2 linked regions of the Nodosilinea sp. E11 genome follow. The protein of the gene in region 2 interacts with the protein of the main gene of each other region in a pairwise test. Links are inferred from orthologs where the notes say so. Each region holds a gene or a part of one and is shown on either strand. Other genes may lie near its edges.

The links. The genes of interacting proteins can lie anywhere in the genome.
Region 1: the proteins of RRF56_RS09640 (region 2) and acpP interact in binary tests that used the Escherichia coli proteins (3 or more experiments, as listed by UniProt). The link is inferred for Nodosilinea sp. E11 from one-to-one orthologs.

What each region holds. Positions count from the first base shown.
Region 1 is NZ_CP136520.1:5,115,048-5,121,202, reverse strand. What follows is about bases 2,494-5,328. They hold acpP (acyl carrier protein), read right to left. Parts: upstream 4,115-5,328; coding sequence 3,872-4,114; downstream 2,494-3,871. Other genes in these bases: psbP (photosystem II reaction center PsbP), read right to left, coding at 4,970-5,328; RRF56_RS24880 (nucleoside triphosphate pyrophosphatase), read right to left, coding at 4,262-4,858; fabF (beta-ketoacyl-ACP synthase II), read right to left, coding at 2,494-3,693. In the rest of the region: tkt (transketolase), read right to left, coding at 198-2,204; more of fabF, read right to left, coding at 2,440-2,493; more of psbP, read right to left, coding at 5,329-5,512; RRF56_RS24870 (class I SAM-dependent methyltransferase), read right to left, coding at 5,571-6,155. UniProt on the Escherichia coli protein: Carrier of the growing fatty acid chain in fatty acid biosynthesis.
Region 2 is NZ_CP136520.1:1,636,917-1,644,904, reverse strand. Bases 2,596-5,411 are described here. They hold RRF56_RS09640 (thioesterase family protein), read right to left. Parts: upstream 4,312-5,411; coding sequence 3,880-4,311; downstream 2,596-3,879. Other genes in these bases: RRF56_RS09635 (universal stress protein), read left to right, coding at 4,534-5,388; RRF56_RS09645 (pentapeptide repeat-containing protein), read right to left, coding at 3,215-3,721; RRF56_RS09650 (tetratricopeptide repeat protein), read right to left, coding at 2,596-2,954. Outside these bases: RRF56_RS09670 (hypothetical protein), read left to right, coding at 1-251; RRF56_RS09665 (cupin domain-containing protein), read left to right, coding at 606-1,070; RRF56_RS09660 (hypothetical protein), read left to right, coding at 1,221-1,751; RRF56_RS09655 (hypothetical protein), read left to right, coding at 1,842-1,994; more of RRF56_RS09650, read right to left, coding at 2,139-2,595; RRF56_RS09630 (heme oxygenase (biliverdin-producing)), read left to right, coding at 5,749-6,465; DNA starvation/stationary phase protection protein Dps, read right to left, coding at 6,950-7,480; RRF56_RS09620 (PCP reductase family protein), read right to left, coding at 7,970-7,988.

The DNA.
Region 1 (6,155 bases), 3.5 Mb from region 2 along the record:
GAGCGTATACCCCCAATTCCCAACAGGTCAACCCGTAGGGGCGCACAGCATGCGCCCTGCTGAATCGGGAGTAGACAGATAAATTTTGGTGTTATACCCGTGTTCCGTAACCCCGATAACAGCCTAGAAAGCCGAAAAGGAGGAGCCTATCTTAGGCTCCTCCTTTTCAGAATCACGGGTTAGACAATCAATAAAACCTAGCCCAGCAGAGCCTTCGCTTTGCTTACCACGTTCTCAACGGTGAAGCCAAACTTTTGCATCACCAGATTACCAGGAGCAGAGGCCCCGAAGCGGTCAACGCCGATCACGTCGCCTTCAGCCCCTACGTAACGGCACCAGCCCATGGTAATGCCCGCTTCCACGGCTAGGCGCTTGGTTACAGCCTTGGGCAGCACCGACTCCTGGTAGGCAGCGTCTTGGGCATCAAACAGTTCCCAGGAGGGCATGGAGACTACCCGTACCTTGGTACCGGCTGCCCGCAGTTCCTGAGCGGCATCGACGCAGAGGCTAACCTCGCTGCCGGTGCCGATGAGAATCAGCTCGGGGGTGCCGTCGCAATCGTCAACGGTATAGGCCCCTTTGGCGACACCTTCAATAGAAGAACCGGGCAGGTTGGGCAGGTTTTGACGGCTAAAGGCCATCAGCGTCGGGGTCTTGCGGTGTTCTACCGCCACCTTGTAGGCCCCAGAGGTTTCGGTGCCATCGGCGGGGCGAATCACAATCAGGTTGGGAATAGCCCGCAGGGAGGCGATGGTTTCGACCGGCTGGTGGGTGGGACCATCTTCGCCCAGACCAATGGAGTCGTGGGTCATGACGTAAATCACGCCCGCCTGGGAGAGGGCCGAGAGGCGAATGGCCGCCCGCATGTAGTCGGCAAACACCAGGAAGGTGGCGCAGTAGGGAATGAGACCCGAGTTGTGCAGGGCAATGCCGTTGCAAATGGCACCCATGCCGTGTTCGCGGACGCCGAAGCGCAGGTTGCGGTTTTCGTAGGCCCCTTTTTGGAAGCTGCCCGAGATTTTTAGCTCGGTCAGGTTCGAGTGGGTGAGGTCGGCAGAACCGCCAATCAGCTCAGGGATGGCGGGGGCCAGGGCGTTGAGGGTAACCTCGGAGTTTTTGCGGGTGGCCAGGGCCTTGTCTTCGGGGGTGTAGGTGGGCAGAGCGTCGGCCCAGCCTTCGGGCAGCCGACCCGAGAGCATGCGCTCGAACTCGGCGGCTTCAGCGGCGTACTTCGAGCGGTAGGTCGCCATGATGTCGTTCCACTCGGCCTCGTGGCTGGCACCGCGCTCGATCGCTTTGCGCATGTGGTTGAGAGCGTCTTCAGGGGTCTCAAAGTCACCGTGGCTCCAGCCCAGGTTTTCGCGGGTGGCTTTGATTTCGTCCCCGCCTAGAGCCGCGCCGTGAACGCCAGCGGTGTTTTGTCGGTTGGGCGAGCCATAACCAATCGTGGTGGTGACTTTGATCATCGAGGGGCGATCGGTGACCGCTTTGGCGGCTTCGATCGCCTGAGCGATCGCATCTAAATCTGTGTTGCCGTTTTCAACATGCTGCACATGCCAGCCGTAGGCTTCAAACCGCTTAGACACATCTTCGGTGAAGGAAATATCGGTGGAACCGTCGATGGAGATGTGGTTGTCGTCGTAGAGGGCAATGAGTTTGCCCAGGCCCAGGTGGCCCGCTAGCGAGCAGGCTTCGCCCGAAACCCCTTCCATGTTGCAGCCGTCGCCCAAAATCACGTAGGTGTGGTGATCGACAATGGTGGCATCGGGCTTGTTGAACTTGGCGGCCAGGTGCGCCTCAGCCATAGCCAGGCCAACGGCGTTAGCAATGCCCTGCCCCAGGGGGCCGGTGGTCACTTCTACCCCAGCGGTCTCAAAATTTTCGGGGTGGCCGGGGGTGCGAGCGCCCCACTGGCGGAACTCCTTGATGTCGTCAAGCGTCACGCTGTCATAGCCGGTCAGGTATAGCAGGGCGTATTGCAGCATGCAGCCGTGGCCCGCCGACAGCACAAAGCGATCGCGATTGAACCACTGGGGGTTCTTGGGGTTAAACCGCATGAACTTATCCCACAGCACATAGGCCATGGGGGCCGCGCCCATCGGCAGACCGGGGTGGCCAGACTTGGCCTTTTCCACGGCGTCAATCGCCAAAAAGCGAATGGAATTGATACAGAGTTCTTCTAAAGATTGGGTTGCAACAGCCATAGGTTCAACAGCTTAACGACGGGTTTTCGGAGCAGCAGCGCACAGGGAGCCTGGAGGCCAACATAGTCACCGACCTTGATTTCTCAAAGCCACACACAAATTGCCTTTGCCTTTCAGCAGACCCCGCAACCAGACGATTGTCAATCCCCCCTGGCTAAGCAAAGCGTAAGGGGGAAGGCCTAGGGGCACCGTTTAAGGGCAAGTTTTAGGTCATTATACCTAGCAATCTGTAGCTCTAGCTACGGTATTTCTTAAACACCAGGGTCACATTGTGACCGCCAAAGCCAAAGGAGTTAGAGATGGCCACTTCAATGGGCATCGGACGACTTTGGTTAGGGATGTAGTCAAGATCACAGTCGGGGTCTGGGTCATGCAGGTTGATGGTGGGCGGGGCCACATCGTTAGCGATCGCTAAGCAGGTTGCCACCCCCTCAATGCCCCCAGAGCCCCCCAGCAGGTGCCCAGTCATCGATTTAGTCGAGCTTACCGCGACTCGATAGGCGGCTTCCCCTAGAGCCGTCTTGATCGCCTGGGTTTCTGTGGGGTCGTTGGCTCCGGTGCTGGTGCCGTGGGCGTTGACATAGCTAATGTCGGTGGGCGAGACCCCCGCATCTTTCAGAGCCAGCTGAATGCAGCGGGCAGCCCCTGCCCCACCGGGCACTGGCGCGGTCATGTGGTAGGCATCGCAGGTCATACCGTAGCCCACGATCTCGCTATAGATAGTGGCCCCCCGGCTGATGGCATGGTTGAGCTCTTCGAGAACGAGAATGCCACAACCTTCACCAATTACAAAGCCGTCGCGGCTGCGGTCGAAGGGACGGCTGGCGGTAGTGGGGTCATCATTGCGGGTCGAAAGGGCACGAGCCGAGGAAAATCCCGCTACGGATAGGGGAGTCACCGCCGCTTCGGTACCGCCGCAGATCATGGCCTGGGCATAGCCGTTTTGAATCAGGCGAAAGGCATCACCAATGGCGTTAGACCCGGCGGCACAGGCCGTGACTGGGCAGGTGCTCGGCCCCTTGGCCCCAGTGTGAATGGCTGTCAACCCCGCCGCCATATTGGCGATCATCATCGGAATCATGAAGGGGCTACAGCGGCTGGGGCCTCGGTTCAGGTAGATTTCTTGTTGGTCTTCTAGCACCTTAAGACCGCCAATGCCAGAGCCAATGCAGGTGCCAATTTGCTCGGCGTTGAGATCGGTAATGGTCAGACCAGAATGGGCCAGGGCTCGCTGACCGGCAATCACCGCAAACTGAGAGAAGCGATCCATGCGCTTGACTTCTTTGCGATCGAGAAACTCGCCTGGATCAAACCCCTTGACTTCTGCCGCAATTTGAGACGCATGCTGAGAAGGGTCAAAGTGGGTAATGCGGGCAGTGCCGCTGCGCCCGGCCACCAGCCCAGCCCAGTACTCCTCCAGGCTATTGCCAATGGGGGTAATGGCATCCATGCCGGTAACCACAACGCGCTTTGAGTCAGAATTTGCCATAGCCAAATTTCGGGTAAACCAGGGGGGTTATGCAGGAAGGTGAGCAGGGGCCATAGGGAAGGAAACTTAGGAGGAGTTATGAGGTAGAAGCTGCAAGCGTCAAGGCTGACAAAACTGCCTTAAACCCTCACCCCTCGACCTCATACCCCACAGCTTTCAGGCGGCCTATGACAGCAGCCTAGGCCGGCGCTTTCTCTTCAATGAAGTTCACAGCGTCTTGTACGGTGGCAATGCCTTCAGCGGCTTCGTCAGGAATTTCAATGCCAAATTCTTCTTCTAGAGCCATGACTAGCTCCACAGTATCGAGAGAATCAGCGCCCAGGTCATTGGCAAAGCTAGCTTCGGGTTTAACGTCGGCTTCTTCGACCCCTAGCTGCTCGCTGACAATCTTTTTGACCTTTTCAAATGTCTCTGCGCTCATGGTTCTCCAACGCCTCTTTAGTACGGATTAATCGACAACACAAAACCTTATCACTCTGCGACCCCATCGAGACTAAATTCGACGACAAGTCCAGCACTAAGGCCGCTCATTTTTGAGCATTCCTCCATAGTATCGGAAAAAGAACCTTCACCAAAAATCCGTCGCTCGGTAGCCCAGTTCTTCTAGCATGGTGCGCAATAGCGGCAGGCTGAGACCGATGACGTTGCTGTGACAACCCTCAATTTTCTCAATCATTAGCGCCCCCTTGCCATCGCTGGAAAAGGCCCCGGCACAGGCTAGGGGTTCACCCGTGTTGACGTAGGCGGCGATGGTAGCGTCGTCAATATTGGCAAAGTAGACGCGGGTGACGGCGCTGTGCACCAGGGTGCGGCCGTCGGGGGCAATCAGCGCATGACCGGTATGAATTTCACCCATCTGGCCGCGCATTTTCTGCCAGCGGGCGATCGCATCCTCTTTGTCGTCGGGTTTGCCGTAGATCCGACCGTTAAACGCCATTACCGAGTCACACCCCATCACCAGCGCGCTAGGGAACTGGGGCGCGACCAACTCGGCCTTACAGCGGGCCAGGGTGGCCACGTAGGTGGGTGGGTCAGTGACCTTGACCTGGTCTTCGTCAAAGTTACTGGGGTAGACAAAGGGGTGAATGCCTGCTCCCACCAGCAGGACGCGACGGGCCTTGGAAGCTGAAGCAAGTACGAATTGGGGGCGGGGAGAGGTGAACATAGCTGACATCAGCGGGGGGTGAGAGTAGCGAAGGCAATAGCGAAGCAGAGACTTCCACGTTAAACGAAATCTATCGCCGAAGGACTCTGGCCACAACCACCAGCAAGTAATCTAAGACACCTTAAACGACGCCACCGACTGCTTCATCATGTCTTTCACCTTCTCCCAGCGGCTCTCGTCGGTGGAGGCGTTAAAGGTGTAGAGCTTGCCCCGGCGTACGATGGCGCTAGCCAGGTTGTGACGCGGCCCGGCGGGGAGATCGGCCAGGTATTCGAGGATGTAGTAGGTCTTATCATCGACGGTGGCGATGCGCTGGGCGCTAAGCAGATCAACGCTGCTGTCATCTCCCGCTAGGGCGCTAAAACTCTTGGAGAGCTTGTAGCCGACCTCAGTGGGGGTGCCAAGGGCATCGAGATCTTTGCCCTCGGGCACTTCGCTAATCACCACGCTGACGTTTTCGGTTTCGTGAATAAAGTCGTGAAACACCACGTCGGCGGCACCGGGCACGTTGACCTCAACCCAGCCAGTGGGGTACATGAACTCATAGCCCGAGTACGGGTTGGCATAGGCCTGAAGACCACCACCGCCGCCTACACAGCCCTGTAGGGTAACGGCAAAAATAATCAAAAGCACTGTGGCCAGCCGCTTTAGCATGGGTCGACGTCCTTGGATCACGATTATCAATAATGGTTAATTGTCTCATACCGACTGCTCAGGCTGGCCCTTGAGCTGACCTTTGAAAAAACAGCAGGTGCTGCTCGGGCAGGCGATCGTCGGTTTTTATCCACTCTAGGCCCACCGCCGCCATTTCGCGCCGCACCTGGGCCACAGTCATCTTGTGCAGCCGCTTGATCATCACCATAGGGTTTTCGGCCCGATATTCAGCCAGCACCACCCGCCCACCGGGTTTGAGGGCCGCAACAACGCCCTGCATCATCTCGCGGGGGTAATCAAACTCGTGGTAGGCATCGACCATCAGGGCCAGGTCGATGGAGTTGGGCGGCAGGTTGGGGCTGTCGGGTTGGCCGAGCACGAGCTCTACGTTATCGATGCCCCTGGCCTCAAGTTCGGTCTGGAGCAGGGCGAGCATTTCAGGCTGAATGTCAACCGCCAATACTTTGCCCTGGGGTACTAGTGGGGCGATGCGCCGGGCAAAATAGCCGGTGCCAGCGCCGATGTCGGCAACGGTATCGGAGGGAGCCAGATCAAGGGCAGCGATCGCAATTTGAGGCCGTTCTTGCAGCACTCGACTGGGGCGATCGAGCCAACCAGCCCCCTCGTGGCCCATGGTTTGGGC
Region 2 (7,988 bases):
CCGCCGTCCATGCGGCGATTTCGGTGCCGGTTAGCCAGGACGACATTGAGGCGATCGCCCAGCGGGAGGGGTGGCGCACCCTAGCCTGCAACCGCGATGGCCTGTTTGACCTGGTGGAATTTTGGGTAGAAAACCGGCTGATGCTGGAACTGCTGCCCCCGCAGATGGCCGAGGGCTATCTGCAAACCATGAGCCCTGCCAACCTGGAGCGCCTCCAGACCCAACTGGCCACGGTGCCGATGCGGGGCTAAGGTCTATGGCCCTGCGAGGCATGGCCCTGAGAAGAGTCAGGCCACGGTCGAGCAGGAGTTTGCCCAGCCGAAACGCTATAGCCAGCCAGGGCTACACCCCACCCGCTACCGCATCACCTACCACCCCGAAACCCAGGAACACCGGGTGGCCCTGCTAGGGTTCGTCGCTCCCTAGGCCACGCTAGAAACCCTACTCCACCCCAGAGGCGGAGTGGCACCCCAGCTTTTTCGCTGCTTAGCTTTGCTGCGATCGCTACTCCCAGCCGGAGTGGCGGCAGGTTGTCTAGCGCAATTTTTCAGCGGGTTCACACACCCGATTCACCTACCCGAACAAACACTATTGGAGATTTCACCATGACTCAAGTAATGACTCAGGCCTCCTCTACCCCCAAGGTTCTTGCTCCTGGGAAAGGCGATCGCTTTCAAATGCTGACCCACAAGATGGTGGTCAAAATTGATCGCGACGCCACCCAAAATCAGTGGGTGATGTACGAAGCCAGTGACAGCCTGGGCAATGGTGCCCCGCTGCACACGCATCCCTGGGAGGAGACCTTTTACATGCTCAGCGGTGAACTAGAGGTCACCATTGGCCGTCGCGAGGTGGTGGCTGCTGCCGGGGCATCCATTCATTTTCCAGCCGATATCGCCCATGGGTTTCGGGTCAGCTCACCTGAGGCCAAGCTGCTGATTATTCTGCCGGGCTTTGCCGATGCCTTTTACCGGGAAGTGGGCGATCGCGCCATTGTCTTGCCCGACCATCTCGATGAGTTTCTGGCTGTTTGCGATCGCCACCAGGTTCGCATTTTCAACCCTGCTTAGACCTTCGAGTGCATCCCGAATTTGTCAATTCATCATTCTGATAGCTAGCTAGCTGACAGCTAGCTAGCCCGTCATTCTAGCCATGAATTAACTGGGTTTCTGCCCTGCACTATTTTCCCATTTTGAATACTTTACCCGGAGATAACGACTATGCAAGCCACTCAAAACACCCCCCGGCGCTGGCTGCTCCTTGGCTTGGGCATACCCGCTGGTGCCCTGGCGGCGACAACCTTAGGTCTGCTGATTTTCTTCAGTTTTGGACCCGCTGGCGGCGTGCGCTTTACTAGCACCATGGAGCCTTACGCCACCCAATATCTTCAGACCCACAACCTGCTTGAGGAAGGCGAAAAGGTGATCGCCTATTACGACGCCACCATTGCTTTAAAGGGGACCGAAGCGGCTATTTTGACCGATCGCCGCATTCTCTATCACCGGTCATCGGCGACTACCAGCATTCCCCTAAATGAGATTGCTCGCATTGAGCACGAAGTGCAAAACCTGATCGGCGACGTGATTCAAATCTTCGCTCACTCTGGCGAAATCCTGGTGATCGAAATTGCCCCGATGAATGGCGGCCCGCAGTTTCTCAGCGCCCTAGAAGATCAAGTCGCCCGCGCCACAGCCGAGCCTTCTCAACCCCGATCGGGGCTAACCCCCGACACTGTCAGTTTTCGTGAATAACCTAGTTTTCACCCATAACCCTGGAGCACTCTTGTTTTTAGACCCCTCAAACTGCTGACCGCTGCGATCGCCACCGCCACCCTCTGCCTCGTGGCCCCTCGCCCCGCCGAGGTCATCTTGGCGGCGCTGCCCTTGGCCCTCTACTTTGAAGGTCATGAGGTGAGCGACCCCGACTACATCGCCCAGGCCCAGGAGATGGTTGAGGCCACCTTGGTCGCGGTTTTGACTGGGGAGGAGGGGTAGGGCTGGCTGGTAGGAATAGGTAACCCTGGCTAGGGGTGTCAGGTGCTAGGTTTGAGGTTTCAGGAAGGGTTGGCTAGCTTTTGCCAGGCTGTACTCGTCTACTGACGTAAGGGTGCGGGAGGGGCGATCGCTTCTCCCGCACCCTTATAGGTGCAAAAACTTCTCTAGGGCGGCAACCATAGCGGGGGGCCAGCGGCGCACGGTGCTGACCCAGTCGAGGTCTTTGTAGCGGCGATCGAGGCCCATGACGGCAACCCAGTTGCTCTCGGCTTCGCCACTCATGCCCTCGCTCCACAGCGCAGCGGTGAGGGCGGCGCGGGCGTCAGCAAAGCTGGGGTAGCGACGGGTAAGGCTGCGAAACTGGCGAATGGCCTCGTCGGCGTGGCCCAGTTGATACTGCGCTAGGGCGGCGTTGACGCGGGCAAAGGCAAATTTGGGGTCGAGGTCGGCGGCTGTTTGGTAGTCGGCCAGCGCATCTTCCCAGTGGCCCAGGCCGGCTTGGGCGTTGCCCCGATTATTGTAGGCGGCGGCATCCTCAGGGTTGAGGGCCAGCACCTGACTGTAGTCGTCGATCGCATCCTCCCACCGCCCCAGCCCCTCTAGCGCGGCCCCCCGGTTGAGGTAGGGGTCGGGCTGTTCTGGGGCCAAGGCCACCGCTTGGTTATAGTCGTCCAGCGCCTCAGCTAATTTGTTTTGGCTGACCCGCACATTGCCCCGGTTGCTCCAGAGGGCGGCCTCGTCGGGCAGGTAGTCGATCAGCTGGCTCCAGTAGGTCTCGGCCTCGTTGAACTGCCCTGTTTGGGAAGCGGTAAACGCTTTTTGGCGTAGGTCAGAAATCTCTTGCACCGCCTGGGGCGAGAGGTCCGCCGGGTCGGATTGTGCCCAGGTGGGCAGGCTCCAACCCGTGAGACACAGTAGGCAGAGCAGAGCAATTACTAGAGGCCGAAAAAGCAGATTCATCACGATATTCGAGGAAAGCATGGGGCGGGGGAACTGTGGAAGAAATCAGCCAACTTTTCAATGTGCTCAACGGTGACATTGCGTTGGCCATTGAGAATAGCCGAGACAATTGACTCGGTCGTTCTGATTGGTCGAGGTGGAACTGTTGCAGGAGCTAAAGTAGCTTTCTGGCTTAGTGGCAAGCATGGCGAAGTCCTCGGCTGCTTGCGATCGCTAATTATCTATTCTCATCCACTCTCCTACCCATTCACCCTTCTGCCCTACCGGCAGCCTAAACTATCCCGCGTTGCCACCCCGGTGGTCTCATTGACGCCGTCGGCGTACTTGCACATCTGCGCTGTTTGAAAGCGATCGATAATGGCCCCCGAAAAATCTGCTCCAGTAATGTTGGCTTCACCGAAGCTGCTGCTAGTAAGCAGGGCATCGCTAAAGATGGCGTTGGAGAGGTCGGCTCCGTCGAAAATAACGCGATCGGCAAAAGTACCCGCCAGGTTAGCCCCCGCCAGGTTAGCCCGCAAAAACGACGCCTTAGTCAGAATGGTTTTGCTCAGATCAGCCTTGGCGAAGTTAGCCTCCCGCATCTCTGCCGCCGCGAAGGAGGTGCCTGAGAGCTGCTTACCCGAAAAGTCGCGGAAGCTCAGATCGGTGAGGGTGTAGTCTACGGTGTTGTCTTGGGCGTAGGCCGCAGGGGCAATACTGAGCCCGCCCACCAGTATCACTAGCAGAGACAACGCAACGGCAAAGAATCTAGGGAGAGAGAGCAACATGGCTGGTTGAGACACTGTTTGGATGGGCAAAGGGGGATGGGCAAAAGCGATCGCCTGTGCCCATCCTAATCATGCTGAGTAGCCATGATGGGCACGCTTCGCTTTGCTCATCCTACAAAGTTTTGGGGGTCAGCCTCCAGAGAAGTTTCCTGGCTAGGTCATCTCATCAGCGGCATCTGGTCGAGGACAGCCTGTAACGGGGCGGGCAGGCGACGCAGCACTCGGCGGGTGCTGAAATCAACCATCGCCAGGGTGACGGTGCCCTCAATGCAGGTCTCACCCGTGGCGGCGTTTTGAATGTCGTAATGCCACACCACGCGCACGCCCTTAGTTGGAGTCAGGCGAGCCTTGACTAAGGCCGTATCGCCCAGGGTGAGCGATCGCCGATACTTTAGCACCAGATCGACCACGGGCAGGTCTACCCCCGCCTTGACCCAATCGGCAAAAGATAATCCACAGGCATTCAAGTAGGTCACTCGGGCTTCCTCCATCCAGGCGATGTAGGTGCCGTGCCAGACAATGCCCGCGTAGTCGGTGTGGTGGGGCTGCACTGTGACTGGGTAGTCAAACCAACGAAACTGTTCTACCAAGGTTTTCTCAATCTATAACAATTGAATTGGCAACCCATCTATGGCGGCCATAGTATTGGGCGGGGTTGGTCGATGGGCGACTCTACTACAAATTATTAATCCGGCCAAAATAGGCTCAAACCCAGTGCCTATGATGGTTGAGATCACGTTACTTTTCAGTTTTATATCCCGCTAATCCATTAGAGTCACTCTCACCATAGAGCGCAACAATACGAGGAAACCATGATCGAAAAAATTCTTTTAGCCGATTCTGGCACCGGCAACACCGAAGCCATGATGAAGGCGCTAATGGATATTCCCCTGGTGCAGCGAGCCTCGATCACGGTGCTGCATGTGGTGCCCTCTCAAGTGTCTGCCGAAACCATGGCAGAGCGTTGGGAAGCGGGGGGCCGCACCCTGGCCACTGCTATTACCCAGCTCAACCTTGACCCCAGCCGGGTCAATGCCGTACTGCGGGAGGGTGACCCTAAAGACGTTGTGATTCAGGTGGCCGAAGAAGTCGACGCCGATCTAATTGTCATGGGGTCGCGGGGCTTGCAGGGGCTCAAGGCTATTCTCGAAAACTCTGTCAGCCAATACGTGTTTCAACTGTCGTCGCGGCCCATGCTGCTGGTCAAAGACGACCTCTACAGCATTCGCCCCATCAAGCGGGTGATGGTGGCGATGGACAAGTCTGACTCGGCCAAGGAAGGGTTGAATATTGCCATTTCTCTGCTGCGCGATATCAAAGGCGGCGAGCTAACGCTGGTGCACACGGTTTCTAGCCTCAAGAGCAAGCCCTTTGACGTGGCCAGTGCCGACCCCAACCAAGACCCGATTTTGATGGCTGCCGCCGCCGAGGCGAAGAAGTACGGCATTGACTACAAACTGGCTGCCCCCGAGGGCAAGCCCGGTCGCCGCATCTGTGAACTGGCAGAAGACCGCAATATGGACCTGATCATTCTAGGTTCACCCGATCGCCGCCCCAGCATCGCCAAGGGCCTACCCGACCTAGATAAGGTACTCGGTGAGTCGTTGACCGACTTCGTGCGGGTATATGCCACCTGCCCGGTGCTGCTGACTCGGATGGCGGCCTAAGGGCTAGTTACCTTTCGGCAGTTGTCGGTGGGGTCGGCCTGCACAGCTACCCCTAAACTGGGGGCTGCAAATCTCCGACCCAACCGGCGCGGTATTCCGTAACGTTTTGTAGCCCCAGAGACCGGTTAAGACAAGGGTCTACGGCTTATCCTGAAAACAGTATGGCCTTGAGTAAATGCTTGTAAAAATTCGTAATGAAAACGGTCATCAAATCGGTCTAAGTTAAACAAATGTAGCTCGTGTAATGGCATGTTAAGCCCTTACTTGTAGGGGGCTAATATTGCCTGAGCAGGCATTGTCTAAACCAAGCCTTCGTTTAAACCTCACCTTTTACATCAACCCTAGAGCGAGACAGTCAGCATGAGCAGTAACCTATCCACCGAGCTGCGTGAAGGCACCAAAAAAGCCCATACCATGGCCGAAAACATGGGCTTTGTGCGCTGCTTTTTGCGCGGCGTGGTCGAGAAGAACTCTTACCGCAAGCTAGTGGCCAACTTCTACTACGCCTATGCAGCCATGGAAGAAGAGCTAGAGCGCCACAAAGAGCATCCGGTGGTCTCTAAGGTTTACTTCCCAGAGCTGCACCGCAAGGCATCGCTAGAGGCTGATCTAGCCTACTACTACGGTCCTAACTGGGCTAGCGAAATCTCTATGACTCCCGGTGGGCAGCGCTACGTCGATCGCATTCGCGAGGTGGCCAATACCCAGCCTGAGCTGTTGGTCAGCCATTCCTACACTCGCTATATTGGCGACCTGTCCGGTGGTCAAATTCTCAAGGGCATTGCCCAGCGGGCGATGAATCTCTCTGAGGGCGAGGGCACTGCCTTCTACGAGTTCCCCGAAATCTCTGACGAGAAGGCCTTTAAGGTTAAGTACCGCGAGTCGATGGATGCCGCTCCGGTGGATGAGGCTATGGTGGCCAGCATTGTAGAAGAGGCTAACGACGCCTTTGGCTTGAACATGGAGATGTTTAAGGAGCTAGAAGGCAACCTGGTGAAGGCGATCGGCCAGATGCTGTTCAATACCCTCACCAGCCGCCGTCGCCGGGGCAGCACCGAGCTAGCTACTGCCGAGTAGCATCTGGCTTGGTCACACAGGTAGACCGATTGGATCTACCGTAGGGTGGGCACTGCCCACCAGCCTTAATTCAGTGCTATTCCAGATAGACCATGCTTTAGTCGAGGGAAGCGATATAGTATCGCTTCCCTCGATTTTTAGGTATTAGCCTGGGGCTGTACCTGACTGCTGCCGACGGCCAGCTAAGAAATGGTTTGGTGCAGGTGGGCTTGACGTGAGCTGCGATCGCAGCGCCCTCTGCCGCCGAGAGCCAGGTGGTGCTGTGATGCCTTGGTCGCCGGAAGTGGACAGCCGGAACGGCTATCTCACAGGAGTGTCCTCATCTCAAAGCCTCCTTGGCTACCCCCGATGCCTAACCGGTCAACCGGTTGGGTATCGGGGGTATGGAATTCGGATCGGTATTAGACATCCTCAGAACCTGAGTGGACACCCGCTTAGGGGATAGGCTGCTGGCCCGTCTTGCTCCGATCGCGAAGAATCTAGGCTAGTCAAGCTCAGACTTCTTTACCAAGTGGGCCTCAAGGAACCACAGACGCATGTCGATGGTGCGAGAGATCTCGGTGTAGAGATCGGCGGTGTCAGCATCGCCCAGGTCATCGGTAGTGGCGATCGCTTCGCGCACATGCTTGCCGTAGGCGGCAAACCGCTCCGCCAGAGCTGTTACATGCTCGGCCCCGTCAATGGCGTCGAAGGGATACTCGGGCAAGATCGACTCGCTGGCGGCGATGCGGGCGGTGCCCATGGCGGTGCCCCCCAGGGCGGTGACGCGCTCAGCCACCATATCGACATAGCCTTCTAGCTCGCCTGCTAGTTCGTCAAACAGCTCGTGGAGCTGAAAGAAATCCATGCCCTTGACATTCCAGTGGGCCTGCTTGGTCTGGGTTTTGAGGTCGAGGGTAGCGGCTAGGGTCTGGTTTAAGACCTCACAGACCTGCGATCGCACATTGGCCGCCATATCAATGCGGGTTGGGTAAAACCGACGTTTGGCTTGAGTTTTTACAGGAGTTGCAACCATAGGGCCTCTCTTTTTACCTGACAATCGAATTGTGTAACCAACAAACCTACTGACGCGCCCGAGGGCTTGATGCTGAAATCGTACCATCCTCGCCTTGGGCACCTCTAAATCATACTCGTTATGAGTACGACTTGCAACCCGACACCTTAAAGTTGTTTCAGAATCAAGCGATCCTGAGTCGGATGGCACTGAAATAAGCTCTCGCAGATTGCCGAAAGCCTTGGCCCGCCGTAGGGCACTGCCCACCAGCCTTAATTCAGTGCCCTTCGACCCTGAGTCAATTACAGAGGCAAAGGCCACATTGTTAGGGCGGAGGGTGCCCAGTAAGCTTGGGCGAGATCGCCGATTAGATACGGGCCCTGGGTCACGTAACCAGCGTGTGAACTCGTTTATAACCTTAGCGCTACCTCCCATAGAGAACCTATCTCTACCGGTAGAGGCGATGTTCGCCAGGCAGAGACGAGGTTAAGCGATAACCTGCGGGCCTATTTACTGGCCTAGCTCTAGG